Regions from separate parts of the Bradyrhizobium sp. USDA 3240 genome, predicted to be linked through region 3. Evidence: riboswitches for the same ligand, from Rfam matches in the RefSeq annotation. Region 3 holds a riboswitch; each other region holds the start of a gene.
What was found. A riboswitch is a leader RNA that binds a small molecule or an ion and turns the genes downstream of it on or off. The one in region 3 is predicted to bind cobalamin.
Positions count from the first base shown of each region.

Region 1: another riboswitch for cobalamin. It lies ahead of ACVIGA_RS24375 (TonB-dependent receptor); the one in region 3 lies ahead of ACVIGA_RS27770 (ribonucleotide reductase N-terminal alpha domain-containing protein).
Region 2: another riboswitch for cobalamin. It lies ahead of ACVIGA_RS16755 (TonB-dependent receptor); the one in region 3 lies ahead of ACVIGA_RS27770 (ribonucleotide reductase N-terminal alpha domain-containing protein).

Region 1 is NZ_JBSSGD010000002.1:5,032,934-5,043,165, reverse strand. It holds gene soxY (thiosulfate oxidation carrier protein SoxY) at 1-52, shown strand, start outside; gene soxZ (thiosulfate oxidation carrier complex protein SoxZ) at 74-385, shown strand; gene soxA (sulfur oxidation c-type cytochrome SoxA) at 433-1,242, shown strand; gene ACVIGA_RS24415 (hypothetical protein) at 1,239-1,553, shown strand; gene soxB (thiosulfohydrolase SoxB) at 1,590-3,338, shown strand; gene ACVIGA_RS24405 (DsrE family protein) at 3,335-3,790, shown strand; gene ACVIGA_RS24400 (DsrE family protein) at 3,900-4,358, shown strand; gene ACVIGA_RS24395 (MBL fold metallo-hydrolase) at 4,633-5,673, shown strand; gene ACVIGA_RS24390 (ABC transporter substrate-binding protein) at 5,774-6,568, opposite strand; gene ACVIGA_RS24385 (ABC transporter ATP-binding protein) at 6,610-7,383, opposite strand; gene ACVIGA_RS24380 (FecCD family ABC transporter permease) at 7,380-8,423, opposite strand; cobalamin riboswitch at 8,536-8,733, shown strand; gene ACVIGA_RS24375 (TonB-dependent receptor) at 8,844-10,232, shown strand, end outside.
Region 2 is NZ_JBSSGD010000002.1:3,390,611-3,400,842, reverse strand. It holds gene pdxR (MocR-like pyridoxine biosynthesis transcription factor PdxR) at 1-492, opposite strand, end outside; gene ACVIGA_RS16790 (FMN-binding negative transcriptional regulator) at 580-1,206, shown strand; gene ACVIGA_RS16785 (LysE family translocator) at 1,356-1,973, shown strand; gene rpmE (50S ribosomal protein L31) at 2,299-2,526, opposite strand; gene ACVIGA_RS16775 (ABC transporter ATP-binding protein/permease) at 2,720-4,576, shown strand; gene ACVIGA_RS16770 (hypothetical protein) at 4,729-5,121, shown strand; gene ACVIGA_RS16765 (amidohydrolase family protein) at 5,275-6,765, shown strand; gene ACVIGA_RS16760 (CobW family GTP-binding protein) at 6,767-7,696, shown strand; cobalamin riboswitch at 7,925-8,121, shown strand; gene ACVIGA_RS16755 (TonB-dependent receptor) at 8,228-10,232, shown strand, end outside.
Region 3 is NZ_JBSSGD010000002.1:5,731,329-5,741,560, reverse strand. It holds gene ACVIGA_RS27785 (nodulation protein NolW) at 1-339, shown strand, start outside; gene ACVIGA_RS27780 (ribonucleotide-diphosphate reductase subunit beta) at 1,292-2,365, opposite strand; partial or broken gene ACVIGA_RS27775 (ribonucleoside-diphosphate reductase subunit alpha) at 2,482-3,674, opposite strand; partial or broken gene ACVIGA_RS27770 (ribonucleotide reductase N-terminal alpha domain-containing protein) at 3,700-4,290, opposite strand; cobalamin riboswitch at 4,395-4,608, opposite strand; gene ACVIGA_RS27765 (hypothetical protein) at 5,289-5,486, shown strand; partial or broken gene ACVIGA_RS27760 (IS3 family transposase) at 5,582-6,704, shown strand; gene ACVIGA_RS27755 (DUF1521 domain-containing protein) at 7,429-8,943, opposite strand; gene ACVIGA_RS27750 (hypothetical protein) at 9,882-10,181, shown strand; gene ACVIGA_RS27745 (hypothetical protein) at 10,224-10,232, shown strand, end outside.

The DNA of each region.
Region 1 (10,232 bases), 700 kb from region 3:
CTACAGCGCCCAGAAAGAAATCAAGGTTACCGTCGGCGGCTGCGGCGGCTGAGCCAAAAAAGGAAACAAAGCGATGGCATCGAGCATTCGCGTGCGCGCCACGTCAAACGGCGACACCACCGAGGTGCAGGCGCTGATCCAGCATCCGATGGATTCCGGCTTCGTCAAGGACGCCAAGGGCGAGATCATCCCGCCGCATTTCATCCAGGTGCTGACCTTCGAGTATGACGGCAAGCCGGTGTTCGTCGCCGACTGGGGCGGCGGCGTCTCCAAGGACCCCTACGTCAAGTTCGCCTTCAAGGGCGGCAAGAAGGGCGACGACCTGAAGGTCAGCTGGGTCGACAACAAGGGCGCGACCGACACCACCACGGCGAAGATTCAATGACGCGGCGCTTCGCAATCCGCGCAGCAATCGCGACGCTCGCATTTGGCATGCTGGCGCTGGCGCCGGCCGCGCACGCAGCCGACAGCGTCGATCCCGCCGCCGACAAGGCCGCGTTCCAGAAATTCTTCACCAGCAAATTCCCCAAGTTGAAGCCCGAGGATTTTGTCAACGGTCCCTATTCGATGAATGAGGACCTGCACAAGCAGTGGGAAGAGAAGGAGCAGTTTCCGCCCTACGAGTTCTCGCTCGAGGCCGGCAAGGAAATGTTCTCGACGCCGTTCAAGAACGGCAAGACCTACGCCGACTGCTTCCCGAACCAGGGCATCGGCATCCGCCAGAACTATCCCTATTTCGATGAGAAGGAAGGCAAGGTCGTCACGCTCGAGCTCGCGCTCAACCGCTGCCGCGAGGCCAATGGCGAGGCCCCGTTCTCCTATGTGAAGGACGACATGGCGGCGCTCACCGCCTACATGGCCTTCACCTCGCGCGGCAAGCCGATGGACATCAAGATCCCGAACGATCCGCGCGCGCTGGAGGCCTATCAGAAGGGCAAGGAGTATTTCTACACGCGGCGCGGCCAGCTCAATTTCTCCTGCGCCACCTGCCACATCCAGAGCCCGGGCGAGCGCATCCGCGCCGAGGTACTGGCGCCGGCGCTCGGCATCCTGAACGCGATGCCGATCTACCGCTCGGAATGGTCGGGCATGGGCACCACGAGCCGCCGCTTCACCACCTGCAACAGCCAGATCCGCGGCGTGCCGCTCAATCCGCAGGACGACGAGTACCGCAACCTCGAGTACTACCTGTCCTATGTCAGCAACGGCCTGCCGATTTCGGGGCCGGGAGCCAGGCCATGAGCGCGGTCATGCGAGCCATCTTCGCGGCATCGGCCCTGCTGATCGCGACCGCGACCACCGCCCTCGCCGCCTCCGAGGCCGACTACAAGGCGGCCTATGCCGCGGCTGAAGCCGCCAACAAGGAAGCAGGCCAGCTGCGCAACCAGTGGACCACGACAACCTCGACGCTATCCGCCGCAAAAAAGGCCGGTGAGGCTGGTGATTTCGACACCGCAGTCGCCCAGGCCAAGGAGGCCGAGGCGCTGGCAAAGGCATCGATCTTCCAGGCGACCAGCGAAAAGGAACGCTGGAAGGACATGGAAGTTCGCTAAAGGCGCGCAGGCCACGGGGGCCGCGCGGAGAGAGTGATGATCATCCGCCGCCGGGATTTCCTGAGAGCTTCCGCCGCCGCAACGCTCGTGGCCGGCGTGCCTCGCCTCGCGCGCAGCGCCGATACCGCCAGCGTCTACGACCTCGAACGCTTCGGCAACGCCCGCATCCTGCACATGACCGACACGCATGCGCAGCTGAAGCCGGTGTTGTTTCGCGAGCCCGGCGTCAATATCGGCGTCGGTGCGATGGCCGGCCAGCCGCCGCATCTGGTCGGCAAGGCGTTCCTCGACCGCTTCGGCATCCGGCCCGACAGCGCCGACGCCTATGCCTTTACCTGCGTCGAGTTCGAGAAGGCCGCCGTCCGCTTCGGCCGGCTCGGCGGCTTTGCCCATCTGAAGACGCTGGTCGACAAGCTGCGCGCCGATGTCGGCGAAAAGCGCTCGATCCTGCTCGACGGCGGCGACCTCTGGCAGGGCACCGGGCTCGCCAACGCCATGAACGGCGCCGACATGGTGGAGGTTGCCAATCTGCTCGGCATCGAGGCGATGACCGGGCACTGGGAATTCACCTATGGCGAGCAGGTGCTGCGCGACAATCTCTCCCGCTTCAAGGGCGAGTTCCTGGCGCAGAACGTGTTCCTGACCGAGGAGGCCGCGTTCAACGACGCCAAGGCGTTCGATCCGGCCTCGGGGCGGGTGTTCAAGCCGTCTGCCATCAAGGAAATCGGCGGCCATCGCGTCGCGATCATCGGCCAGGCCTTTCCTTATGTGCCGATCGCGCACCCCAAGCGCTTCACGCCAGACTGGAAGTTCGGCATCCGCGACGAGGAGCTGCAAAAGCTGGTCGACGGCCATCGCAACAACGACAAGGTCGAGGCGGTGATCCTGCTGTCGCATAACGGCATGGACGTCGACCTCAAGCTCGCCAGCCGCGTCACCGGCATCGACGTCATCCTCGGCGGCCACACCCATGATGCGATCCCGATCCCGATCACGGTGACCAATGCCGGCGGCGTCACGCTGGTGACCAATGCCGGCTCCAACGGCAAGTTCATCGGCGTGCTCGATCTCGACCTCACCAAGGGCAAGGTCGCCAATGTCCGCTACCGCCTGCTGCCGGTGTTCGCCGAACTGCTGAAGCCCGATCCCGCGATGCAGGCGTTGATCGACAAGATGCGCGATCCCCATGCCGACGAGTGGAGCGACAAGCTCGGCACGGCCGATCGCCTGCTTTACCGCCGCGGTAATTTTTCCGGCACCGTCGACCAGCTGATCTGCGATGCGCTGGTGAACGAGCTCAACGCCGAGATCGCGCTGTCGCCCGGCTTCCGCTGGGGCCTCACCACGCTGGCCGGCCAGCCGCTGACCATGGAAGACGTGCTGTCGGAAACCGCGATCACCTATCCCGAGACCTACGTCGCCAGCATGACCGGCAGCCAGATCAAGGATGTGCTGGAAGACGTCTGCGACAATTTGTTCAACGTCGATCCCTACTACCAGCAGGGCGGCGACATGGTCCGCGTCGGTGGCCTCGCCTACACCTGTACGCCGGGCGAATCCGTCGGCAAGCGCATTTCCGAGCTGAAGCTCGGCAACGGCAAACACCTCGAAGCCGGCAAGCACTACAAGGTCGCAGGTTGGGCCTCGGTCAACCAGCAGAACGGCGCGCCGATCTGGGATGTCGTGGCCAAGCATTTGCGCTCCGGCCGGCCGCCGAACCGCGACGAACCCGCCGTGACGCTGAAAGGCGTCGAGGACAATCCCGGCATCGCGAGGCACGGATGAGGCGGCGCGCGCTCATCGCGGCGCTCGGCCTTGCGGCGGTCGCGCTGGCGACGCCGCCGGCCCGCGCCCAGCTCGCGCCGTTGCAGGACAAGCCGTTCGCCGAGCACAAGGTCGTGCTGCAGCTCTCCGACAACGATCCGAAGAAGCAGGGCCTCGTCCTCAGCGTCGCCAGCAATCTGATGAAGCACTACGACCCCGACAAGGTCGCGGTCGAGATCGTCGCCTTCGGCCCGGGCATCGACCTGTTCAGACCCGATAATGCCAACCGCAAGCTGGTCGAGAGCCTGGTCGCGCAGGGCGCGCGGGTCGACATCTGCCTCAACACCGTCGACACCATCGAGCGCGACACCGGTAAACGGCCCGATTACATCGCAGCCGCCACCCCCGTGCAGGTCGGCGTCGCACAGATTTTGCTTCTCACCGAGAACGGATACACGCTGGTCCGTCCTTAACCCCCGCCGTCATTGCGAGCGAAGCGAAGCAATCCATGCTTTGTCGCAGGGACCGAATGGATTGCTTCGTCGCTTCGCTCCTCGCAATGACGGAGAGAGCGGCAGTCACATGAAATATCCTGCCATGCTTCGCCGTCTCGCCGCCGCCGTCGTGCTTTCGATTGCCTTCACGGCGAGCGCACTCGCCGCCGACAAGCCGCACCATATCGCGATCCAGGTCGACCAGAACGACCCGCAGATCATGAATCTCGCGCTCAACAACGCGACCAACGTGATCGAATATTACCGCGCCAGGAACGAGGACGTGGAGATCGACATCGTCACCTACGGTCCCGGCCTTAACATGCTGCGCAGCGATACCTCGCCGGTGCAGGACCGCATCAGGCGGCTCAAGGATCTCGTATTCCCGGGCAAGATCCAGTTCTCCGCCTGCAACAACACCAGGCAGGGCATGGAGAAGGCCGAAGGCCACGCGATCGCCGTCGTCCCTGACGCCACCATCGTACCGTCGGGCGTGGTCCATCTGATGGAGCTGCAGGAGCAGGGCTGGAGTTACGTGAGGCCGTAGGCGTCCGCGCCCATCCAGAACCGTCATCCTGAGGAGCCGCGAAGCGGCGTCTCGAAGGATGCACGGCCCCATTGCCTCCGCGCGCCAACACTCCTCTCGGAAAGAGCCGGGCCGCCGACCCTTCGAGACGCCGCTTCGCGGCTCCTCAGTGTGACGGTGATGGATTGGGGGTGATGGGACCGGATTACTCCGGGGGATGGATTTGCTTTGAATCCACCCCATCTATGGAATAATATCCTCCTCACGACTCGACCCGGAGAACAGGTAAGCCGTCATGATCTTTCGCCAGCTGTTCGACAGCGTGTCCGGCACCTACAGCTATCTGCTCGCCAGCCGCGCCGGCGGTGAGGCGCTGATCCTCGATCCGGTGCTGGAGAAGGCCGACCGCTACTGCAAGCTGCTGCAGGAACTCGACCTCCGGCTGGTCAAGGCCGTCGACACTCATCTCCACGCCGATCACGTCACCGGTCTCGGCGAGCTGCGCGACCGCACCCAGTGCATCACCATCATGGGCGAGCAGAGCAAGGCCGACGTGGTCTCGATGCGCGTCTCCGACGGCGACAGGGTGACGATCGAAGGCCTCTGCCTCGAAGCGCTGTACACGCCCGGCCACACCGACGATTCCTACAGCTATCTGATGGGCGACCGCGTCTTCACCGGCGACACGCTGTTGATCCGCGGCACCGGCCGCACCGATTTCCAGAACGGCAGCGCGCGGGCACAGTATGATTCGATCTTCAACCGCCTGCTCAAGCTGCCCGAGGAAACCATGGTGTTCCCCGCGCACGACTACAAAGGTGACACCGTCTCCACCATCGGCGAGGAGAAGCGCTACAATCCGCGGCTGCAGGTGAAATCGATCGACGACTATGTCGAGCTGATGAACAACCTCAATTTGCCGAACCCGAAGCTGATGGACGTCGTGCTGCCAGCCAACATGCATGTCGGCCTGCACCAGGACGAGCTCGCCAAGGAAGGCCTCTCGCTTAGCGCGCGCGACGCCATCGCGAGCCTCGGCCGGCCCGATATCCTGCTGGTGGATCTGCGCGAGAGCGGCGAGCGAGCCAAGCACGGCACGCTCGAAGGCGCGCTGCACGCGCCCTATCCCGGGATTTGCGCCACCTTGCAGCCCGGCGGCATGCTGCGCGAAGTCGCGGCCGCGACCGGCCGCCGCGTCGTGTTCTTCTGCGCCTTCGGCGAACGCTCGGCGATGGCGGTGGCCGCTGCGAAGAAGGCCGGACTGGCGAACACCGCGCATATCGAAGGCGGCATGGATGCCTGGAAGAAGGTCGGCGGGCCGGTGGTGATGGGGTAGGTTTCTCCCCGTCATTGCGAGCGAAGCGAAGCAATCCATCTCTCCGCTTGCTGCGGCATGGATTGCTTCGTCGCTGTCGCTCCTCGCAATGACGGTGTACCTACCGCGTCACCCGCTGTAACTCCGCCGTCAACCGATCCAGCGCATCGGCCAGCATCACGCCGCCGCACACGGTGAGCCGCTCCGGCAGCACGATCCGCTTGCTCTCCGGATAGAAGCGCTCCAGCGCCGGATGCAGCAGGAAGGCGCGGCCCTCATCCTCGGCGCGATCGCCGGCCTCCGACACCAGGATGAAATCCGGCCGCAGTTTTACGATGGCCTCCAGCGAAGCAAATCCGCCCGCGCCGAGCCCGAGCTCGCCGGCCGCGTTGATCAGGCCGGTTGCCGCCAGCAGCGAGCTGATCAGGCTGCTGTCGCCCGACACAAAGCCGCGGCGCTCCAGCGGCAGCACGCGATAGTGATGAACACTCGCCACCGCCCGCGCTCGCGCGACGGCCGCATCGAGCCGTGCGATCTCGGCCTGCGCACGATCGGGATGCTGCACCACGTCACCCATCGCGCGGATCTGGTCCCTCACCTCGCCCAGCGTGCGCGGCACTGTGAACTCGACGAGGTGCAGCCCATTGGCCTTCAAGAGATCGCGCGTCGCGCGCTTGTCGAACAGGCTGACCACGACAAGGTCGGGCTTGAGCAACAACACGTCCTCAGCCCCGCCCGACAGGCGCGGATAGTTTCGCGCTTTCTCGGCGGCCCAGGATTGCCAGGCATCGCGCGAAAAGCGGCTCAGCCCGAGGATCTGGTCCGGATCGGCCAGCGACAGCACGAGCTGGTCGCTGCACACATTCATCGAGATGATGCTCGGTCCGGCCGCCAAGGCGGCGGCACACGACATCATCCATGCCGCCGCGGCCAAAACTGCGAGACGCCGCCCACCCATCACACATCCGCCCACGGCACGATGACGGCCTCGCGCTGAAATTCGGCGCGATAGGCGCGGACCCGGAACACGCTAGCCAGAACGCTCTCCGACAACGCGTCGCCCGACGTGCCCTGTGCCGCCAGCCGTCCCTCGGACAGCACTAGCACATGATCGGCAAAGCGCGCGGCGAGCCCGAGATCGTGCGTCACCACGATCACCAGCACGCCGGCGTCTGCGACGTTGCGCAGCTTCTGCATCACGTCGATCTGGTGGCGCGGATCGAGCGAAGCGGTCGGCTCGTCGGCGAGAATCACCGGCGCTTCGACCGCCAGCACCCGGGCCAGCGCGACGCGGCTGCGCTCGCCCCCGGACAGCTCGGTGACGCGGCGGTCGCCGAATTCGGTGACGTCGACCGCCTGCATCGCCCGCAGCACCGCCTCGATATCCTTTTGCGACAGCCGCGCCGGATCGGTCGCGCCATGCGGATAACGGCCGAGCGCGACGATATCGCGCGCCGGCAGCGGCCAATGCACCATGTGCCCCTGCGGCAAATAGGCGAAACGTTTCGCCCGTTCGCGGAGCGGCAGCGACGCCAGCGCGTCGCCGCCGATCCTGATGTCGCCATCGGATGGAATTAGTCCAGCGAGCGCGCGCAGCAGCGTGGTCTTGCCGGCGCCGTTGGGGCCAACCAGCGCGACCAGATGGCCGGCCTCCAGCGACAGCGAAACATCGTGCAGCACCTTGCGGCTGCCGAGCGAGGTATTGAGCGCAGTGGCGGCGAGCAGCGTCATGCCACGCCTCCGCCGAGCGCGCGGCGTTCGCGCATGATCAGATACAGGAAGAACGGCACGCCGATGATTGAGGTCAGCACGCCGACCTTGATGTCCGAGCTCGAGGGGATGATGCGCACCGCGATATCGGCGGCGAGCAGCAGCGCCGAACCGGTGAGCGCGCTCGGCACCAGCAGCCGTGCCGGATCGTGACCGATCAGGGGGCGCATCAGGTGCGGTGCGACGAGACCGATGAAGCCGATCGTGCCCGTGACGGCGACCGCACCGCCGACGCCGAGCGCAACGCCCGTGATCACGAGCAACCTTAGCCGCCCGACATCGACGCCGAGGCTCTGCGCCGCCTCCTCGCCGAGCGTCAGCGCGCGGAACACGTTCGCCTGGCTGAGCAGGATGACCGCACCCACGACGATGAAGGGCAGCGCCAGCGCCACGTGCTGGAAGCTGCGGTCCTCCAGCGAGCCGAGCAGCCAGAATGCGATCTCCAGCACCACGAACGGATTGCTGGAGAGGTTCATCACCAGCGCGGTTGCAGCTCCCGCAAAGCTCGAGATCGCAAGCCCGGCGAGGATCAGGATCAGCAGCCCGGCATTGCGGCCGGCGATTGCGAGCAGCGCGAACACCGAGCCAAACGCGGCGATGATCGCCACCACCGGCAGCGCGTAGGACCGCACATCGGCGAGGCCGAGCGCGATCACCAGCACCGCGCCGAATGCCGCCGATTGCGGCGCGCCGAACAGCGACGGCGAGGCCAGCGGATTGCGCAGCAGGCCCTGCAGCGCCGCGCCTGATAGCCCGAGAATACCGCCGATCGCGAACGCCAGAATGGTGCGCGGCAACCGGATCTCGCGCACGATCACCTGCGCCACGTCGCTGCCGCCGCCGAACAGCGCCTCGATCACCGCAAGCGGCGACAGCCGCACCGGCCCGATGCCGAGCGAGAGCACCAGCAGCAGGACCACGAGCGCGAGCAGCGCCGCGATGGCGCCCCACCGGCGCCGCGCCGCGACCTCGGCCGCCAAGGTAAAATCCTGCACGCTCATTGGATCCATGCTCTTACAGCGATCGCCGTGGCAGGCAAGCGACACCCGCCAAAAACCGTAGCCGTGCGACCGCTGCCCGACGTCCGCCGGGTTGACATTGCTGCCGGGCCGAACCCTAGATGAACATGACGGTTCTTTCATGAGATGAAAAGGGAATGCGGTGCGGGGAAACTTCCCCAATGCCGCGGCTGCCCCCGCAACTGTATGCGGTGAATCCTTCGTCACAGGCCACTGGGAATCTCGGTCCTGGGAAGGCGACGAAGGGTAACGACCCGCGAGCCAGGAGACCTGCCGTCAGCCGTGGTCACACGCGAAGATGCCGGTCGGGGAGTACAGGCATGAGCTTCACCTGATGCGAGAGCGCATGGTGAGACTGGTTTCGCGGTGACGTGCCACTGACGTTACCGAGGTCTCACCTAGATGTTCTCCAACTCGTCCTTCCGGCGCCGCGCGCTTCTGCTCGCGTCGACGATGATCGCGCCGGCAATCGTTCTCTCGACCGCACGGGCACAGCAGGCACCCTCGCCCGATCAGCTACCGGCCGTCGAAATCACCAAGCCAAGCGACCAGAATTTCACGCGCGCCAAGCCGGCCGCCGACGAAGCGCCGGCGCCGCGTCGCCTGGCGCCGGGCACCGCCCAAGGCAACAATGTGGGCAGCGGAGCAGGATCGAACACGACGGGGACCGGCACCGCCAACGGAACGGGCGGCACCGGCGGCGGCCGGCAGTTCGCGGGCATTGTCGGCTCCTCCTCGACCGTGATCACGGCCGACGACATCGCGCATTCGCCGGTGCAGTCGCTGCCCGAGATTCTCGCGCAGGTGCCGGGCGTCCAGCTGCAAACGCTTTACGGCGGGCCGAACGGCGCCAAGACCTCGGTCGACCTGCGCGGCTTCGGCGCATTCGCCTCCGACAACACCTTGTTCCTGCTCAACGGCCGACGCCTCAACGACGTCGACAAGGCCGGCTTCGATCTCACGACGATTCCGCTCGATTCGATCGCGCGCATCGAGATCACGCGCGGCAACAGCGGTGCGGTGCTCTATGGCGACAACGCGGTGGGTGGCGTGGTCAACATCATTACCAAGACCGGCGCCGGCGGTCCGCCGGCGACGATACGCGCCGAAGGCGGCTTCGGCTCGTTCAGCACCCGCATGGCCGCGGTGTCCGCGGCGCTCAATTCCGGCCCATGGTCGACCTCGTTCTACGGCAACGGCATCAAGTCCGACGGCTACCGTGTCAATAACGCGCTCGACCAGCGCAACGCCGTCGGCAACGTCAATTATACCACGTCCGATCTCACCGCCTTCCTCACCGTCACCGGCAGCGACCAGAAGCTCGGCCTGCCCGGCGGACGGCTGGTCGATCCGTCGATCGGCGTCAACGAACTGCTCACCGATCGCCGCGGCGCGGCGACGCCCTTCGACTATGCCAACCAGCAGACCGCCAGCGTCACCACCGGCTTTACCAAGACGCTGATGAATGGCGTCGACCTCATCGTCGACGGCGGCTGGCGGCAGCGCGAGACGCAAAGCGGCTTCTTCGGCACCGTGCCGACCATCAGCTTCGCCTCGACCTACAATGACGCCGCGCTACAGACCTGGTCGATCACGCCGCGGCTCAGCGTCAAGAACGTGATGCTGGGCATGCCGTCGACGATCCTGACCGGTATCGACTACTACGATTCGACGTTCCGCGAAGCACGCGGCGCCTATCAGGGCGTCGATCCCACCCACATCTACAATATCGAGCAGCAGACCGTAGCCGGCTACTGGCAGCACACGCTGGGCCTATTGCCGACGACCGAC
Region 2 (10,232 bases), 2.3 Mb from region 3:
CGCTGCGGCGCGCGACGCACGCACGCGGTTGCCGAGGCGGCGCCAGTTGTCGTCAGGCGCGACCGCGCCTCCGGGGACCGCGATCGCAAACGGGACTTCGGGCATCGGCGTGAAAGCCGCCACCACCTTGGCAAGCCGCATCGCACGCGGCGGCAACGCGATCGGCGCAGGCTTGTTCGGGCTGCGGCCGGCCGGCGGGTGGGGTGGCCGTGCTTGCTCCGCAAGCGTCGGCGCCACGCGGGTGCCGGCGCCGACCTGCGATTCCAGATAGCCCTCGGCCTGCAATTGCTCGAAGGCTTCCGTCACCGTGCCGCGCGCCACCTCGAGCGAGGCCGACAGCGCGCGGGTCGACGGCAGATACTCCCCGGCCTTCAGCTCGCCATTGGCGATGGCGGCGCGCAGCGCCCGCGCGATCTGCCGCCCGACCTGCCCGGCGGCGCGGTCGACCGTCCGCAGCGAGGGGATGCTGATGGTGGCGCGCAGGCGGGGCATAGTGGACCAGTCATTGTGATCGAAAGTGGCTCTTATCATAGGCCACTTCAGCGCTATTGTGTGAGCAACAATTCAATGAGGTCTTCGATGTACTTGCCGCCGCATTTCAAGATGGATGAGCTCGGCCCGATCCACGCCGCGATGCGGGCCTCGAAGCTCGCGACACTGGTCACCGCAACCGCGGACGGGCTGATCGGAACGCCACTGCCGCTGATCCTCAATGAAGACGAGGGCGATTACGGCACGCTGTACGGTCACGTCGCGCGGCCCAATCCGCAATGGAAGCTGCCTGCCGTGGGCGAAGCGATGGCGATCTTCACCGGACCCGACGCCTATGTGACGCCGTCCTGGTATGTGACCAAGGCCGAGCACGGCAAGGTGGTGCCGACCTGGAACTACCTCGCCGTGCACGCCTATGGCTTCGCCGAGTTCTTCGAGGATCCGGACCGGCTGCTCGACGTCGTGACGCGACTGACCCGCTTGCACGAGAGTACGCGCAAGGAAGTCTGGCAGGTCAGCGATGCGCCTGACGATTTCATCAAGGCGCAGCTGCGCGGCATCGTCGGCTTCCGGATGCCGATCACCCGGATCGACGCCAAGAAGAAGATGAGCCAGAACCGCAAGCTCGAGGATCGCGCCGGTGTCATCGCGGGCCTCGGCGCCAGCGACAATCCCGTCGACCGCGAGGTCGCGGCGATGATTCCGGCGAACTGACGTGCTCCAAGCCAGTCATTGCGAGGAGCGACGGCGACGAAGCAATCCATCCATCTGCGTATGCGGGCAGATGGATTGCTTCGCTTCGCTCGCAATGACGGCGGAGGAAGTTGCGCTCGCTTAGCCCCTTCAGAGATTGACGCCCACACATGGAACTGTACCTCGCCTTCGCCATCACGACCGCAACCTTCGCGCTGATCCCGGGGCCGGCCATGCTGTACGCCGCGGCCCGCACCCTGGCGGGCGGCCGGCGTGCGGGGCTGATGGCGTCGCTCGGGCTGCATCTCGGCGGCTACGTTCACGTCGTCGCAGCGGCCGCCGGCCTTGCGCTGCTGTTTCATGCGGTGCCGCCGCTATTCATGGCGATGAAGCTTGCCGGTGCGGCCTATCTGATCTGGCTCGGACTGTCGCTGTTTCGCGATCGCGGCACCGCCAAGCGTCCCGAGTTGGCGCCGCTCTCCGCGGAGCGCGCGTTCGCGCAAAGCATCGTCGTCGAGGTGCTCAATCCGAAGACCGCGATCTTCTTCCTGGCGTTCCTGCCGCAATTCGTCGATGCGTCGGCTAGCCTGCCGGTCTGGGCCCAGCTGTTTCTGCTCGGCACGACAGTCAATTTGACGTTCTCGGCGGTCGATATCGTCTGCGTGTTCTTTGCCAGCGCCGTGATGGCGAAGCTGCAGCGCTCCCGGAGGTCACAGCGGATCATGCAGCGGATCGGCGGCAGCATCCTGGTCGCGCTCGGCGCGCGGCTCGCCTTTGGGGATCGCTAGGGTCACGGCGGTCCAACTGGCAGTGCCCGCCTCGCGCGCGTGTTTGCGCAGGACGACGATTGAGGTGTACGCGGCGCCACACACTCAATGTCGTCCTGGCGAAGGCCAGGACCCATTACGCCAATCCTCAATTGTTGCGCGCGCTGGGGCCGCGATGCCGTTCATCACCGAATGCGGTGGTTATGGGTCCTGGCCTTTGCCAGGACGACGCATGGAGAGAGCCGCGCGCTCGTCCGTCCGGCCGATCCGGAGCAGCCCGAAAACAAAAACGCCCCCGAAACGGAGGCGTTTTGCATTTGATCGCTGGGTAATCCCGAAGCGGACTTTAGTCCTTCTTGAGGAAGCCCGAAAACTTCTTCTGGAAGCGCGAGACACGGCCGCCGCGGTCCATCAGCTGCTGGCTGCCGCCGGTCCAGGCCGGGTGCGACTTGGGGTCGATGTCGAGGTTCAGCGTGTCGCCTTCCTTGCCCCAGGTCGAGCGGGTCAGGTACTCGGTGCCGTCGGTCATGACGACCTTAATCGTATGATAATTCGGATGAATATCGGCTTTCATGACAGTTCCTTCGGCGCGCCAGCGCCCGTCTCAAGATGTATTGGATACGGGATTTGGGCGGCTCTATAACCCATGGTGCCGCCCAAAACAAGCCAAGAAAGGGCTTAAGCCCATCACCGGATTGGGACTTTACCGGATTTGCCAGCCGGGGGTCCGGGGGCCTATGTGGGGGGCGATAGAACCGGTCTAGATAATGAGTGTAGCCGAACAGCTTGAGACCCCTCGCGGCACCCCCGAGCCGCCGCGCGACGCGTTGCTCGATGAGGAAGCCTTCATCGAGAGCCAGATCATGGAGCCGGCGAAGAGCCGTGCCCGCTTGCGGCCTTTGCTTGCGCTCGCGCCCTATGTGGCGCGCTACAAGGGACGCGCGATCCTCGCGCTGATCTCGCTGACGATCGCGGCGATCACCACGCTGATCGTGCCGGTCGCGGTGCGGCGGATGATCGACCTCGGCTTCACGCCCGAAGGCATCGCGATGATCAACAGCTATTTCAGCGTGATGATCGCGGTCGTCGCCGTGCTCGCCTGTGCCAGCGCCTCGCGCTACTACCTCGTGATGACGATCGGTGAGCGCATCGTCGCCGATCTCCGGCGCGACGTGTTCGCGCATCTGATTTCGCTGTCGCCCTCGTTCTTCGATTCGGCACGAAGCGGCGAGCTGGTGTCGCGGCTCACCGCCGACACCACGCAGATCAAGTCCGCGGTCGGTGCCTCTGTGTCGATCGCGCTGCGCAATCTGATGCTGTTCTTCGGCGCTGCCACGATGATGGTGATCACGAGCCCGCGGCTCTCCGGCTTCGTGCTGCTCGCGATTCCGATGATCGTGATTCCGCTGGTCGCGTTCGGCCGCTGGGTGCGGCGGCTGTCGCGCAACGCCCAGGACACGCTGGCCGATGCCAGCGCCTATGCGAGCGAGCTGGTCAATGCGATCCGCACCGTGCAGGCCTATACCGGTGAGCGGCTCGCCCGGACGCGCTTTGCCAGCGAGGTCGAGCAGGCCTATGAAGCCGCGCGCAGCTCGACCAAGGCGCGTGCGGTGCTGACGCTGATCGTCATCTTCATCGTGTTCGCCAGCGTCGTCGTGATTTTGTGGGTCGGCTCGCACGACGTGCTGATCGGCGCCATCAGCCCCGGCCGGCTCGGCCAGTTCATTCTCTACACGGCCTTCGCCGCGAGCGGCCTCGGCCAGCTCAGCGAGGTCTGGGGCGAGGTCTCGGCCGCATCGGGCGCCGCCGAACGGCTGTTCGAGATCTTGCGCGTCAGGCCGCAGATCGCAGCTCCCGCTTCGCCGCGCGCACTGCCGCAGCCTGCGCGCGGCGATGTCGGTTTCGACAATGTTAGCTTCGCCTATCCGACCCGGCCCAATGCGCTGGCGGTCGACGGCGTGTCGCTGAAGGTCGGCTCGGGCGAGAAGGTCGCGATCGTCGGCCCGTCCGGCGCCGGCAAGAGCACGCTGTTCCATTTGCTGCTGCGCTTCTACGATCCGAAATCGGGCATCATCTCGCTCGACGGCGTGCCGATTCGGCAGGCCGATCCGGCCGAGGTGCGCGCGCGGGTCGCGCTGGTGCCGCAGGATTCCGTGGTGTTCGCCGCGAGCGCCCGCGACAACATCCGGTTCGGCCGGCCCGATGCCACTGACGCCGAGGTCGAGCGCGCCGCCGATCTGGCGCATGCCACTGAATTCCTGCGCCGGCTGCCTGAAGGCTTCGACGCCCAGCTCGGCGAGCGCGGCGTAACGCTGTCCGGCGGCCAGCGCCAGCGCATCGCGATCGCGCGCGCGATCCTGCGCGATGCGCCGCTGCTGCTGCTCGACGAGGCCACCTCGGCGCTCGACGCCGAGAGCGAGACGCTGGTGCAGACCGCGCTGGAGGAACTGATGCGTCATCGCACCACGCTGGTGATCGCGCATCGCCTGGCCACCGTGCTGTCCTGCGACCGCATCCTTGTGATGGACCAGGGCCGGATCGTCGAGCAGGGCACCCACGCCGAGCTGGTGGCGGCCAACGGCCTCTACGCGCGGCTGGCGCGGCTGCAATTCGAGGGGATTTGAGCGTATTCGGACTCCGTGCGCTCCGCCTATGCGATTCCTATGCGATCGCGCGCGCGCTCCTCTCGAAAACCTATTCCCGCGCAAGGATAGTCGCGCCGCGTCTGACCTCCCTCGACGGCCGAAGGAGCATCGGCGCGCGGGGTGTTCGACTGATGCGCGAGAATGCGACCGAACCGGAGAGCAAGCTGTTCCGGACCTGGCAGCTTGCCGTGCTGCGCTTCGCGGTGACGCTCGACGACGACGATCGGATGCACGCGCTCGGCGCGGCCGGCGAGGTCGACCGGCTGGGTGGCGCGGCCGATGACGGCTTCCACTTCTTCCGCCGGACGACCGCGGAGCTGTGCGCGGCGATCTCCAGTCGGGGGGCGGACCAGGACGCCATTATCCAGCGATTCCTGGCACAGATCGACAATGTCAGGCTCAAGCGCGCGGTCGAAGCGGCGATCGCCAGGGACCGCATGCCGCCGAAACTCGTGGCGAGCCGCGTCAAGCCCGGTGCCGATCTCTGGCGGGGCCTGCCTTCGCGACGTCCAACCGGAACGTAGGGAGGTCTCTCTGCAATCGCCATCACGGCGCGGCGGATATTCCGTCACAGCATGTCGCCACAACCGTGGCCCGGCTTGCTGCGATCAGTGCGATGCGCTTCTCTGTGCTCGAAAAGAGACCGGTCGGTGTCGGACAATGCGGGGAGTGGTGAGATGGGTGGTTTGGTGATCAGCGGCGGCCGGGTGGTGGATCCGGCCAGCGGGATGGACGCGATCGGCGACATCGCGGTTGTCGACGGCAAGATCGCCGCGGTCGGCACCGGGCTCGGCGGCGCCGAGCGGCAGATCGATGCCACCGGACTCGTGGTCGCGCCGGGCTTCATCGACCTGCACGCGCACGGCCAGACCATTCCGGCCGATCGCATGCAGGCGTTCGACGGGGTGACGACATCGCTCGACCTCGAGGCCGGCGTGCTGCCGGTGGCATCCTGGTACAAGCGCCAGGCCGAGAAGGGGCGGGTGCTGAACTACGGCGCCGCGGCCAACTGGGCGTTCGCGCGGATCGGCGCGATGACCGGCTCGAATTCGGAAAGCTCGCTGGAATCGTTCGGCGCAGCGATGCGCGATCGCCGCTGGATCGAGAACGTGGCGACCGAGGGCGAGGTCGGCGGTATCCTCGCGCGCCTTGCCAACGCCCTGAATGAGGGTGGCATCGGCATCGGTATTCTCAACGCCTATGCGCCGGGCGCCGGCGTGCAGGAACTGACTGCGGTGTGCCAGCTCGCGGCCAATCATGCGGTGCCGACCTTCACCCATGTCGCCTACATGTCCCGCATCGATCCCGAGAGCGCGGCCGAGGCCTATATCCGCCTGATCGGCTATGCCGGCGCGACCGGCGCGCACATGCACATCTGTCACTTCAACTCGTCGAGCAAGACGGACATCGAGCGCTGTGTGGCGCTGATCGCCAAGGCGCAGGCGCAGGGCCTGCCGATCACGGTGGAGGCCTATCCCTACGGCACCGGCTCCACCGTGCTGGCGGCGACCTTCTTCAGCGATCCCCAGTTCGAGGAGCGCAACGGCCTCGGCTATGATTCGGTGCAGCGCGTGACCGACGGTCACCGCTTCGGCAGCCGCGAGGAGTTGCTGGCCGCGCAGGCCGCGGAACCCTCGACGCTGGTGCTGTGGCATGTGCTCGATATCGAGAACAATCAGCATCATCGCGACCTGCTCGACATGGCGGTGCTGTATCCGGGCGGTGCGATCGCGTCCGACGCGATGCCGTGGACGCTGTCGGATGGCCGCCCCTACACCGGCGACGCCTGGCCGCTGCCTGACGATGCCACCTCGCATCCGCGTTCGGCCGGCTGCTTCACCCGCTTCATCCGCGAATGGGTGCGCGAGCGTCGGAAGGTGTCGCTGCTCGAGGGCATCCGCAAATGCGCGCTGATCCCGGCGGAAATCCTGTCCGCGAGCACGCCGGCAATGCGTGCCAAGGGCAGGCTGCAGGCGGGCGCCGACGCTGACGTCGTGGTGTTCGACTTCGAGACGCTCAGCGATCGCGCGACCTTCTCCGCGATGAACCGCCCGGCGGAAGGCGTGCGGCATCTCGTGGTCAGCGGCCAGCCGCTGATCAACGATGGGGTGCTTGACGTCGCCGCACGGCCGGGCCGGCCGGTGCGCCGGCCGATTGCCGGAGGCTGAGATGCCGGTCCCGATCCTGCTGGTCGCGGGTTTTCTCGGGGCGGGCAAGACCACGGTCGTCAACCATCTGCTGGCGCATGCGCAAGGGCGGCGCATCGCTGCGGTGGTCAATGATTTCGGCGCGATCAATATCGACGCGGAGCTGATCGCCGGCGCCAGCGACGGCGTGGTCAGCCTGAGCAATGGCTGCATCTGCTGCACGCTGGAAGGCGATCTGCTGCGCACGCTCGCAACCCTGCTGCGGCGTGATCCGCGTCCCGAATTCATCGTGATCGAGACCAGCGGGATCGCCGATTCTGCCGACATCGTGCGCAACCTGATGGATCCCGTGATCTGGAAGGAGGCGCCGCTAGAGGCGGTGCTGTGCGTGGTCGACGCGACGCAGCCTGCGGCGATGCTGAACGATGCGCTGCTGCGCTCGCAGCTGCGGGCGGCCGATGTGGTGGCGCTGAGCAAGGTCGATCTGGCCGATGCAGCCGCGTGCACAGCGATCCGCGATGCGGTGCGGGCGGTGCGTCCGGCGGCCGTGGTGGTCGATGCGCTGCATGGCGAGGTGCCGGCCGCGCTGCTGTTTCCGGCCGACCTCGATCAGGTGCCGGCGCCGCGCGAGACCGCGCCGCGACGGCCGGTATCCGACCGGTTCGAGACGCTGAGCTGGACCTCTGAATGGCCGGTGCGGTTGCCGCGCTTGCAGCAGGCGATCGGCAAACTGGCGCCGAAGCTGGCGCGGGCGAAGGGATTGTTCGAGACGGTGGAGCAGCCCGGACGGCTGACGGTATTTCAACTCGCCGGCGGACGCGCGACGCTGGCTGCCGGCGGCGTGCCGGCACCGGGCGTGCCGCGCACGCGAATCGTGTTCATCGCCGAAATGGGCGCGCTGTCGCGGGCCGAGATCGATGAGGTGATGCAGGGATGCGTCGAAGCCGAGTGATGCGAAGCTAGTTTCCCGTCACCCTGAGGAGCGCGAAGCGCGTCTCGAAGGGTCGACGGCCCGGCTGGTGGCCGTGCATCCTTCGAGGCTCGCTCCGCTCGCACCTCAGGATGACGGGGATAAGAAGTACCCGCGTCAGCCGCCGATGCCGCTGTGTCATCGCCGCAGCACCACCGCGCAAAGCATGTGTGCGACAATCGCGTCGAATTGACAGCCCATCCCGCACCACCTATCGTTTCTCTCGACGGTTCCCTTCGGGGATCAAAAGGGAATGCGGTGCGAGGGTAACCCCAATGCCGCAGCTGTCCCCGCAACTGTAAACGGCGAGCCTTTCGTCAATTTGCCACTGGGCCTTTCAGGCCCGGGAAGGCGTCGACAGGCGATGACCCGTGAGCCAGGAGACCTGCCGTCAGTCGTGGTCACACGCGAGCACATCGGGCGGGGGCGTCCTGGTGGGATCGGAGCATTGCCTTTCGGGCACTGCGCCACTCCGCGTTCGCGGTGACGTGCCACGTTACCGCGAGTCTTTTCATGTCTCCGTCCTCTCCCGCCGCGCGCCGTTGGCGCCTCGGTCTCGTTTGCTCCCTGTCATCGCTGCTGCTGCCCGCCGAGGGTTCGGCACAAACACCTCCACCCACGACGCTCGATCCGATCGAGGTCGCCCCCGCGACATCCGCAAGGCCCAAGCCTGCGGCACGAAGCAGCAATCCTGCCGCCGCATCGCGGTCACGCGCGAGACCTGCAACGGCGGCGGCAGCCGCTGGCGCGCCACATGCTGCGGTGTCAGGCGCTTCCGGATCGGCGTCGCCGACGCTCAACGCCACCACGCAGGGCGGCACCGGCAGCCGTCTCAATTTGACGCCGCTGCAGACGCCGGCCAGCGTCGAGATCATCACGGCGCAGACCATCGCCGAACGCGGCCAGCATAATGTGCTCGACGCCGTCACCCAGAATGCGGCTGGGTTCATCGCAACGCCGGCGCCCGGCAATGGCGGCCTGTCGTTCAGCACCCGTGGCTTTGCCGGCAGCAACTCGGTGATGACGCTGTACGACGGGACGCGCTTCTACGTCGGCTCCGGCACCCTGACGTTCCCCTACGACACCTGGTCGACGCAACGCATCGAGGTGCTGCGCGGCCCGGCCTCCGTGCTGTACGGCGAAGGCGCGATTGGCGGCGTCATCAACGTCGTTCCGAAGAAGCCGCAGGGCACGCCCTATAACGAGGCCGAGGTCTCGCTCGACAGCAACATGACGCGACGGCTGTCGGTGGACAGCACCGGGCCGATCAATCCCAATGTGTCGTACCGCATCAACGCCACCGGCAACATGTCGGACGGCTGGGTCGATCGCGACAAGACCTCGAATGCAGTGGTCTCCGCCGCCGTGCGCGTGCAGGCATCGGAAAATCTCGCCTTTACGCTCTCCGAAGACTATGGCGACCGCAGTCCGTCGCGCTATTTCGGCACGCCGCTGATCAACGGCCAGATCCAGGACGCGCTGCGTTTCAAGAACTACAACGCATCGGACAGCGCGATCCGCTACCAGGACAGCTGGACCCAGTTCAAGACCGAGTGGGATGTCGCCGACGGCATCAAGGTCAACAACACGCTGTATTATCTGAACAGCGAGCGGCACTGGCGCGATATCGAAAACTACACTTTCAACCCCAAGACGCAGCTGATCGATCGCACGAGCTATCTTGAGATATTCCACGATCAGAAGCAGGTCGGCAACCGCATGGATGCGACCTTCAGCGGCCACATCTTCGGCCTCGAGAACCGGTTCGTGACCGGTTTCGACGTCAATCACATCGAGTTCTTCCATACCAACAACTCAAGCGTTCCGTCCATTCCCACGAACTCCTCGGTCGCTCCCTATGTGTTTGATCCCGGGTCGTTCTTTGTGACCAAGTCTCCGACCACGCCGGGCTTCAATGCAAACGTCAATCAATACGCGCTGTTCGCCGAAGATCGGCTATCGCTGACCGATCAGTTGTCGCTCGTCACTGGCGTCAGGTACGATCGCCCTGAGGTCGACCGTACTGACTACAAGACACCGACGAACAGCTTCGAAACCACGCTGTCGGGCACGAGCTGGCGCACCGGCATCGTGTATGAGCCGATCAAGAACCTCGCGTTCTATGGCCAGTATGCGGTCGGCGTCGATCCGGTCGGCAACATCATCTCGCTGTCGGCCTCGCAAAAGACGTTTCAGCTGTCCACCGGCAAGCAGACCGAGTTCGGGGTCAAGCAATCGTTCCTGGGCGGCCGCGGCGAATGGACGCTGGCCGGCTATCAGATCGTCAAGAACAACCTGCTGGTTGCCGATCCCAGCACTCCCGGCGCTTCGCTGCAGATCGGTCAGCAATCATCCCGCGGAGTAGAGGCAACGGTCGGCCTGGCGCTGAACGACGGCTGGCGCATCGACACCAATGTCGCGATGTTGCAGGCCAAGTATGACAACAACACCCAGTCGGTCGGCGGCAAGCTCGTCAGCTATGCCGGCAATGTCCCGATCAACGTGCCGCAGAAGGTCG
Region 3 (10,232 bases):
AACCCGATCAGCTTCGATGCGTTCAGGACCGCGCTCGATGTGCTCAACATCTCCGATGAGCGCTATATCGTGAAGCCGGCTCCAGGAGATGGCCTCGTCCTGGCTTCGGGCCCGCCACGCTTCATCGCGCTCGTGGACCAAACGCTCAAGGGCCTTGTGGCGGAGGCGCAGGCGCGGCGGAATCCAACCGCTGCCGAAAAGCCGCCACTGGGGTCGGTTTTGATGTTGTTTCGTGGCTCCTCGAGCACGGTCATTCGCGACGGACGACCTGAAAGCCACTATTCCTCAGAAGCGCAGCATCAGGACGGCATCGCGCGCGAAGCTGCAGGCCAGAAGTGACTTAACAATACGAGAGAGCTCGAGCCGAGGATCCGAACTGCATTCGCTTAAATCCTCTGATCGTCAGCTTTTCGAAAGCCGCCTTACCCAGGATGAGCCTGTCTGGATGGCGGCGCCTCGCATCGACCGCGCCAGACGTGTGCATCCAGGAGAGCTTGAAGATCAACGCGAACCTCCGAAACAGCTGCTTCGGTCTCGCAGGACAGGAGCCTTCGCATTGCTCGAGCTGCTCCATCATGCGGGAATGACAGATGGATTTCAACGAATTCGAACCATCGAACACGAGCCCGGACACCAATTCACCGCTACCGCCCACGGACGCTACCGGCTTTGAGCAGCAGCTCAACGGCGCTCAGGGTGGTGCTGCGCCACATCGTACCGCCTCGCCCGCGCTGCCGGGGGAGCCCTATTCGCCATATCTGGACGCAGGCCGTCACTATTCGCCGTACTTGGATGCTCGGCACCCTTATTCGCCATACCTGGATATAGCGCAACCCTATTCGCCAGGCTTGCGTTTGGAGGATGATTCGCATGCGCCGGCTGCGCTCGGTGCAGATCCAGCACCAGAACCGTCCCCGCATCACCTCTCGCAGCAGACGATCGCTCAGGCGATCGAGGCGCATCCGGCCTTCGCACGCCGGACCATCTCAGGCTGGGCCTTCCGAAGTTGTACCGCCAGACCTTTCCGAGTTCCGTATGCGGGACGGACGTCTCGCCAATCTGCAAATTGCAACGATTGTGATCGCCTTTTCGAAGTCTGCCGCACCGAAGCAACTCAGCACAAGATCAGACTTCACTTTCGTACATCAGCCCCGTGGGCGGGTGTTCCCCATTATGATTTTCGAGCGGCGTGGATGATGCCGCTTGAGGTCCGCTGTGCCGCCGGAAGCCGCAGCAGAGGACTTCCGCGAACCTCCAAGATGTATGAACGGACGCATGCTGTTCCGGCTGCCTACATACGGCCGAAAGCCGCCCACACCCCGTCCTCGCCGTCCCAGCTGCCTCGGCTCGCCGCCTTGGAGTACTCCGTGGCGCGCTGCTCGAAGAAATTGGCGTGCTCGACGCCATTGAGAATCTCGACGAGCCAAGGCAGCGGATGCGGTTTGAGCTGCGTGAACCCATCCTCCTCGGCCTTGAAGAAGCCGAAAACCGGGGCAATCCGGAGTTGGGTCAGTCGCCAGTCGGCGACAAAACGGACGTAGGCGTGGATCTGCTCAGGGCGCATGCCCTCGATCTTGCCCAGGCCAAAGGCGAGATCGACGAAGTTCTCCTCCAGCTTTACCATCGTTCTGGCGACATCGACGATGTCGTCACGGACCGAGCGCGTCACGGCGCCGGTCTCGCGGTGCCATTCGTGAAACAGCTTGATGACGCCCTCGCAGTGGAGACTCTCGTCGCGCACCGACCAGCTTACGATCTGTCCCATGCCGTTCATCTTGTTGTGGCGCGGAAAATTGAGCAGCATAGCGAAGCTCGCGAACAACGCCATGCCTTCGGTAAAGGCGCCGAACATAGCCAGGGTGCGCGCGACATCGGCCACGGTGTCAACGCCGAACTCGTGCATGTAGTCCGCCTTGGCGCGCATTTGCGCATAGCTGCGAAATGCCTCGAACTCGGTCTTGGGCAAGCCGAGCGTCTTGAGCAGCAGCGCATAGGCGTCGATGTGGACCGTCTCCATGTTCGTGAAGGCCGCCATCATCATCTGGACGGTGAGCGGCTGGAAAATCGGGATGTATCGCTTGAGATAATTGTCACCGACCTCGATGTCCGACTGAGTAAAGAAGCGAAAGATCTGGGTGAGCAGCGCGCGCTCGCTGGCGGTGACGCGGTACGACGCCCAGTCCTTGAGGTCGTTGCCGAGCGGCACCTCCTCGGCCATCCAATGCGTCTGCTGCTGACGCTTCCAGAACTCGTAGGCCCAAGCGTAGCGATCAACGTCATAGCTGCCCATCGAGTCAAGGAGACCAACGCGTCCCTTGCCGATCAGCGTGCGCGGATCGACAGACGAGAGATCGATCATTGACATGCGAGGCACTCCTCATAATCGGTGCGCTGCGCAGGCGGCTGCCGCGGCGCGGCCTCGTCATCGTCGACGATCTTGCCGGCGAACGCCGCGCGCGAGATCGATTTTGAACGGCAGTACTAAAGGCTCTTCACCCCACGCTTCCACGCCGTCCAGTGCAGCATGTGGAGATCCCACTTATCGACCTCGGCCGGCAGATAGAGGTTGATTGACTGACTCTGGCAGATGAATGCGGCCCGGTCGCCTGCAAGCTCGACGATCCAGCGCTGGTCGACCTCGAAGGCGGTGCGAAACACCGCTTTCTCGTGTTCCGACAGAATGTCGAGATGGGCGACCGAACCCTCCTGCGCAATGATCGACTGCCAGGTCACCGGGGTGTCGGCGCCCTTGGCGATCAGTACCCTGGTCAGATGAGGATTACGTACCGAGATGGCACCAGACAACGTCTTGTGGGTGTAGATGTTGGCCGGGATCGGCTCGATGCATGCGCTGGTGCCGCCGCAGATGATGCTGATCGAAGCAGTCGGCGCGATCGCGATCTTCTGGCTGAAGCGCTCCATCACGCCACGTTCCAGGGCGTCCGGGCACGGGCCACGCTCGCGAGCAAGGGCGACGGATGCCGCGTCGGCATCACCCCGGATCTTCCGAAACATCTTTAGATTGAATGATTTCGCCAAGCCACTCACCATTGGAATGCCATTCGCCTGGAGGAACGAGTGGAAGCCCATGACGCCAAGTCCGACCGACCGCTCGCGCAGGGCGGCGTAGCGGGCCCGCTTCATACCCTCCGGCGCCGTCGTGATGAAGTGGGTGAGCACGTTGTCGAGGAAGCGCATGACGTCCTCGATGAAGCCGGGTTCCTCATTCCATTGGTCCCAAGTCTCGAGGTTGAGCGATGACAGACAGCACACCGCGGTGCGCTCCTCGCCGCGATGGTCGATGCCGGTCTCTCGCTGCACAGGTTGGAGGTCGAGACCTTGAGACCGAGCTCGCGCTGGTGCTTGGGAAACGCGCGATTCACAGTGTCGATGAACAAGAGATAAGGCTCGCCTGTCTGCAACCGGTTCTCAAGAATGCGTTGCCATAGCTGTCGCGCGTCGATCTCGCGGACGACCTCGTTCGTCTTCGGGCTGCGCAGAGCGAACGCGGTGCCGGCGCCCACGGCACGCATGAACTCGTCGGTGAGGTTGATGCCGTGATGCAGGTTGAGGCTCTTGCGGTTGAAGTCGCCGGACGCCTTGCGGATCTCGAGAAACTCCTCGATCTCGGGATGCTGGATATCGAGATAGACCGCCGCCGAGCCGCGCCGCAACGAGCCCTGGCTTGATCGCCAGCGTCAGGCCGTCCATGACGTGGATGAACGGGATGACGCCTGAGCTGACGCCGCCCTTCACCTTCTCTCCGATCGAGCGAACATTGCCCCAGTACGTACCGATACCGCCCCCGTTGGAGGCAAGCCACACGTTTTCGTCCCAGGTGCCAACGATGCCTTCGAGCGCGTCCGACACCGAGTTAAGGAAGCACGAGATTTGCAGGCCGCGCGTGGTGCCGCCATTGGACAGCACCGGCGTGGCTGGCATGAACCACAGCCGAGACATCGCGTCATAGAGACGTTGGGCGTGCGCAACATCGTCCGCGAAGGCACAGGACACCCGCGCGAACATGTCCTGGACGCTTTCGCCGACGAGCAGATAACGATCGGTCAGCGTTAGCTTGCCGAACGCGGTCAGCAGGCCGTCGCGCGATCGATCGAGCGTGAGATCGGACGGCTTTGGCAATGGCGCGAGAGGCCGCGGCAGCGGAGGCGATGACGGCGGCGGCACAACACACCGCTGAGGCGCGGCAGACTTTGGCCGCGCCGGCCACGGCCGCACACTCGGCCACTCAATTAGATGACCATGCTGATTGAAATCGTAAGACGGCGACATCGGCAACCCCGCGATGTTAGGGGGTGAAGCCACGCGCACGACTTGCGAGGAGACGGGTCAAACGTCCCAGGCTGCAAGCGACGCACGGGGCACCCCGCCCGAGGACGTTCTATTCTGTCGCGGCAGGTCTCCTGGCTCGCGGGTCGCTGCGGCTGTCGGCCTTCCCGGTGCTGTCGCGGCCAGTGACCATTATGACAACCGCTCGCCGCTTACAGTTGCGGGGGCAGCCCCGGAATAGCCGTTACCGGCGCACCGGGTTCTCTCTTAGCTTCCACCCTACTAGATGCAGAATGGAAGACCGTGGCAGATCTACATACAGACGCCGCGCGTCGAGATTCGTCAAGGCTTGTGGCAGGGGAGTCGAGACGCAGGACGCCACGTCCGCTCCGGGTCCGGGCCCGCAACGCTGTGTTCGAGCAAATGCCCCCCCTGCTTCGGCCCATTCCGTGAAAAGAGTGGCAGCATTTTGATTTCGATGCTCCGTCGCGATGACGGGTGCCTATGCGAGTCCGCGTTGGATAGGAATCCGTTCGGCGAAGGTTCTGGGCGATGCTGGCGAGGGATAATCTCGTGACGCGCGACGTTTGGCTTGCAATTCAAAGCGGTCGAGAATGCGATCGAGCTGCGCCAGCAAGGTGTTGCTCTTCTTGTGGAACTGGCGTGAGGTGCGTCCCTGCCATGATCGTGCGATCTCGGTGGCTTGCCGCGCGCGCCAGATCGAGCGCGATAGCTCCACAAATGCTTGTGGTACCACTGAGCCTTCAACGCGCAACAGTCGCCGTCGCGCTTGCTGACGTGGCCAAGTGTTTTGGCGCCATGATTTACCAGAGCTCCGATCGCAGTAATGACCGTGCCGGCACAACGGTTGTCCTCACTTGCGTGGTCATGGATGAAGCCGCCAAGGAGGCTCGATCTTAGTCAGCTTTTCGCAAGCTGTCCCTGCTAGCATGAAGCGGATAGGTCATCTCGCGGCGACGCCGCTATCCGGGTGTTACGACATGAACGCAGCCGATATTAATGCAACAGCGCCGCAGGTTGGCGCCCCCTCCGACACCGCCGAGAGCGGCGGCGATGACACGCGTGCAGCGCTACTGCGCCGAGCATTCGAAAAGGCTCTCGTTTCCGTCGCCACGCAAGTCATAAGCGATTCCCAGTCGGATATGGATGAGGCCATGAGCGAGCTTGATGATGGGTGAGCCGATGCTCGGCGCCACATAGAGATACAGCCCGCTGAGCTGCTGCCGGTTTGATGGACACCGAGATTAGGTGTTTCATGAAGCCGGAGGTGGCGATGAAAAGACGGAAGTTCAGCCGCGAGTTCAAGGTCGAGGCGGTCAAGCTGGTGCGGGACCGTGGGGTGTCGGTGGCGCAAGCCGGCCGTGACCTGGATGTTCATGAGAATGTTCTCCGCAAATGGGTGAAGGAGTTGGGCTCCGACCCGGCGCAAGCCTTTCCCGGCTACGGGCAGATGAAGCCGGAGCAGCAGGAGATCGAGCGGCTGCGCCGTGAGGTCGCCAAGCTGAAGGCCGAGTGGGATATCCTAAAAAAGGCCGCAGCCTACTTCGCGAAGGAAGCGACATGAAGTTCGCCTTCGTCGCGAAGCACCGGACGATCTGGCCGGTGGCATGGCTATGCGATGCGCTGGGAGTGTCGCGGTCGGGCTTCCATGCCTGGCTGAATCGCTCTCCCAGCACCAGATCCCGCAGCGACGAGGAGCTCGGCGGCAAGGTCAAGGCCAGCTTCGCCGCCAGCGACCGCACCTATGACGCACGCCGGGTGTGGCGTGACCTGCTCGCCGACGGGGCGGATTGGGGCCTGCACCGGATTGAGCGGCTGATGCGCCTGCAAGGCTTGCGGGCGCGGCCGCGACGTCGGCGCTTGCCGAAGGACAGCGGCGATCGACAGCTCGAGACCGTACCGGCGAACCTCCTTGACCGGCAGTTCGCCGCCGAGCGGCCGAACCAGAAGTGGATCGCCGACTTCACCTATCTCTGGACGGCCGAAGGCTGGCTCTATGTCGCAGCGGTGATCGACCTGTTCTCACGCCGCGTGGTGGGCTGGTCGATGAGTGCCGCCATGACGGCACAGCTCGTGACGGACGCATTGTTGATGGCCGTCTGGCGGCGCGGCAAGCCGGATGCACTGTTGCATCACTCCGACCAGGGCAGCCAGTACACCAGCGAGCAGTTCCAGCGCCTGATGGCCGACCACGGCATCGTTTGCAGCATGAGCTGGAGAGCTTCTTCTCCTCGCTCAAGACCGAGCGTACGGCCAACAAGATTTATCGAACCAGAGATGAGGCACGCGCCGATGTGTTCGACTACATCGAACGATTTTACAACACGACCCGCAGGCACTCGACCATCGGCGATCTCAGCCCGCTTAAGTTCGAGCGCAAGGTGGGATTAGCTTAACCGGGTGTCCATCAAACCGGCAGCAGATCACGCGTAGTGATCGAATCGAAGACGTACCAAGTGAAACTTGGCACGTGCCACCAGTTAGATGCGCATTCAATGATCTCAGATCCGAGCTGCGAGCGGGTCCCGCGAATCCGAATGCACCGGGATCTTTTTGGCGGCGGGCTGCTGCGATTTCCTTTTAACGTCCCTAGCAGCTTACTTTGACGGGAATGGCGATGCTCAAAGCCCATAGCGCCTCCGGCTTCCTGAGAAGCTGATGGATGTTCGGGGGGCGCAAGGGTTCACGCCCGGCTTCGGAGGCTAAAGACAGGCAGAGCTCAACGCGAGGCAGGGCTTGTGCTTTTGAGCCGACGGTAGATCGCGCCGTCGAGGCAGCCCTCAATCCAATTTGCGATCTTGACGGGATTTTCACTGCGACGCTTGCGTCGGCATGACTTTGACATGCAGACAAACCTGAGAGCACCGTTCCTGTGCAGCGCCTCCATCGCCGACAACGGGCGGGAACGCGCCACAGCAATTCTGGCCGCGTAGCCGGGCCTGGAGGCCCTCCGCCCGTTTGTCGGGGCGAAGGCTGCGATTGCCGAGACAATCTGACTGTTACCGTCGATCCTGAATCGATAGATCGCCAAGCTGCCCTTCTCGCGGCCGTTTGGCGAAAATGAAAGGCGGGCGCTAGCGCCCGCTTCCACGAGTTTCCGACACGCCCCGGGATCGGGCCTCATGCCGGCTGTGCATGGCGATGGAAAATGCGCTGGAACATGCTCTCGCGCATCATCGTCTTGAAATCCGGTGGCGCATCCGGGTTCTCATTGTGGTTGATCACCGCCTGCGTCACCTTGCGTCCGGAGTTGTCAACCCACCCCTGAGTTGTCTCATGGATTGTCTGAGCGCCATCGGACGTCAGCTGATCAAGCGTCCGCCCAGCATTAGACTGCGTGACCTTCAGATTGTTCTTCCCATCCTTGTCGTCACCGAGCCCCTCCACAACCATGGCATTGTCGCCGTTGGTGATGGTGAGCTTCGAGGAGATGGTTTTTCCTTTGCCATAATCGACCGTGTCCACCGTGATCTTCGTGCCGTCGTCGAGCTGGAAGGTCATACCTTTCTTGAAGTCGAAATCGTCCTTGCCGTCGCCATTAGCATCGACGTGAGGATCGCCGTGGATCCTCGAGACATGGCCGGTCTGGTTGTTTCTAACGGTCCAGGTGCCGTCCTTCTCATCGGCTGTGATCGTATACTTATCACCAAGGTTGATCGTCGCCTTGCCGTCCTTGACCTCGTGCGACCACACTGGCGCTGGCTGAGATGACGGCGCTGGCTGAGATGACGGCGCTGGCGCCTGAGCGACGGCAAGCGGAACCATCGCAAGAGGTGGCGGTGGAGGAGGAACGAAGAACACGGGTGTTGCAGTGGCAGGCGCTGCGCTTGCAGACTGGTAGCTGCCCGGCGCGCGACCCTGTTCGCCGGCATCGATACTCGCCTGATTCACCACGCCGCCGGCGCCATCGACCCAGCCTTGGCCGCTCTCATGGATCGCCTGGGCACCATCGGGTGTCAGCTCATCAAGAGTCATGCCGGCATTGGACTGGGTCACCCTCAGATTGTTTTTGCCATCCTTGTCGTCGCCGAGCCCCTCCACAACCATCGCGTTGTGACCATTCGTAATGGTCAACTTTGAGGAGATGGTCTCACCATTACCGTAGTCGACATTATTGACGGTAATCTTGGTCCCATCGTCGAGCTGGAAGGTCATATCTTTCTTGAAGTCGAAGTCATCCTTGCCATCCCCGTCCGCGTCAACATGGGGATCTCCATGGATCTTCGTGACATGGCCTGTCTGGTTGTTGCGAACGGTCCAGGTGCCATCCTTCTCATCGGCCGTGATCGTATATTTGTCGCCGAGGTTGATCGTGGCCTTACCATCCTTGACCTCATGCGTCCATACCGGATCGACGGAAGGCTCTAAACCCGAACTTTGCTGGCTCAACAGCATGGAAGGAGGAGGCGGCGGCGCCATCATGTACATGGGAGCAGCCACAACTGGAGTGACGACCACCGGAGCGACAACGACGGCAGCACCTGCCGGCAGGTACTGGTAGGCACCTGTTGGGGCATACTGCCCCAACAGCGCGCCGAAAGCGGGGCTGGCAACCACCCCGTCAGACCCCACTCCATTCACCGTCGAATCGAGTGCGCCGACCACGGGGAGACCGGCCACGGGAAGATACGCCATTTAGTTCACTCCTGTTGCATCGAAGAAAGCGGTAAAATTGCGAGCGTTGCGCTCAATCAACTAGGAACCATTTTAGAACGCACTCCTGCCCGATGGGGAGCGAATGGATGCTTCTCGCTGCCGGCGCCGGCAACCCTGATGAGCCCCCCCCCTCCTCTCGTCGGTTTGGCACGAGCATGTCGCACGCATCCAAGTTCCAAGACTGTACCAGCAGTACCTGTCGAAAAGCTGACGACAACAAACCATCGACTGAACATCACAGCCCTCGTCAGCAGACACGGGCTGGGGATCGCATGATTGCTCGCAGCCGCCTTCCACGACAGACCACCTTTAGGGAATATCCACGCTCGCCGATCACCGGTAACATGCAGTCTCGCACCCGACGATCGACTGTCCGATGTCAGCTACACTGAGTAGGCCCTGCTCCTTGCGAGGCCTCAATAAGCGACGAGGTCTCACCGCGAAGCCGCCAGTCGCCCCGTCGGACCAGCCCCCCCCCCCCCCCCCCCCCCCCCGTTGGGCGCTATCGATGCAATCTCTAAGTGCCGGCGATCACACCACCAGTCTCCGCAGCAGCTCTCACCGACAAACGCAACAACCCGGCCGTAGGCCCAGCGACCGGGCCTGATCGCCGGACCACGCACACCCGTCAGAGCTTCGCTGCAAGCTTCACCAGACCAACGAATTGCGCCTGACGCGCAGGGACGTTCGCCGCGCCGATATCGGCTCGGCGTCAGGCTGATCATACGCGCGGCCAGGGAGGCAAATGAAGCTTGCAAGCTGTCAGCAGGTGATGAGCTTCTGCAAAGTGCCGCCCCAATGTTCTGGAACGCGAGACTCGTCAGCTTCTCGAAAGGTAGCGCTCCTAGCATGAGGCCGCTGAACTGTAGGCGAGGAGTCGCCTATTGAGCGTAACAAGACGAGCATAGGAGAAGTCGATGATTGGAGAAATGATCGGAAGCGCTGCCGGCGGACGGTTGGGCGGACCTGCCGGAGCTGCGATTGGTTCCGCCGTGGGCGGGGCCCTTGATCACGCCTTTGGAAAGGTGATCCACAAGCTGGGGTCCGAAGATAGTCACCCCGACAAAGCTGCCGACAACAAGAACGCTGAAACGAGCAACGTACAGCCCAAGACCGATGGTCTCGGCAAGAACGCAGAGCTGGGCCTGAGCAGTCTGGGGGGCGAGCACGTCTTTCTTTCTATTCCTGCCATCGTATCGTCGGCCCGCCCGACGTAGCAGGCCACAACTACGACACACGACAAAGAAAGGTGAATAGACATGGCGGTT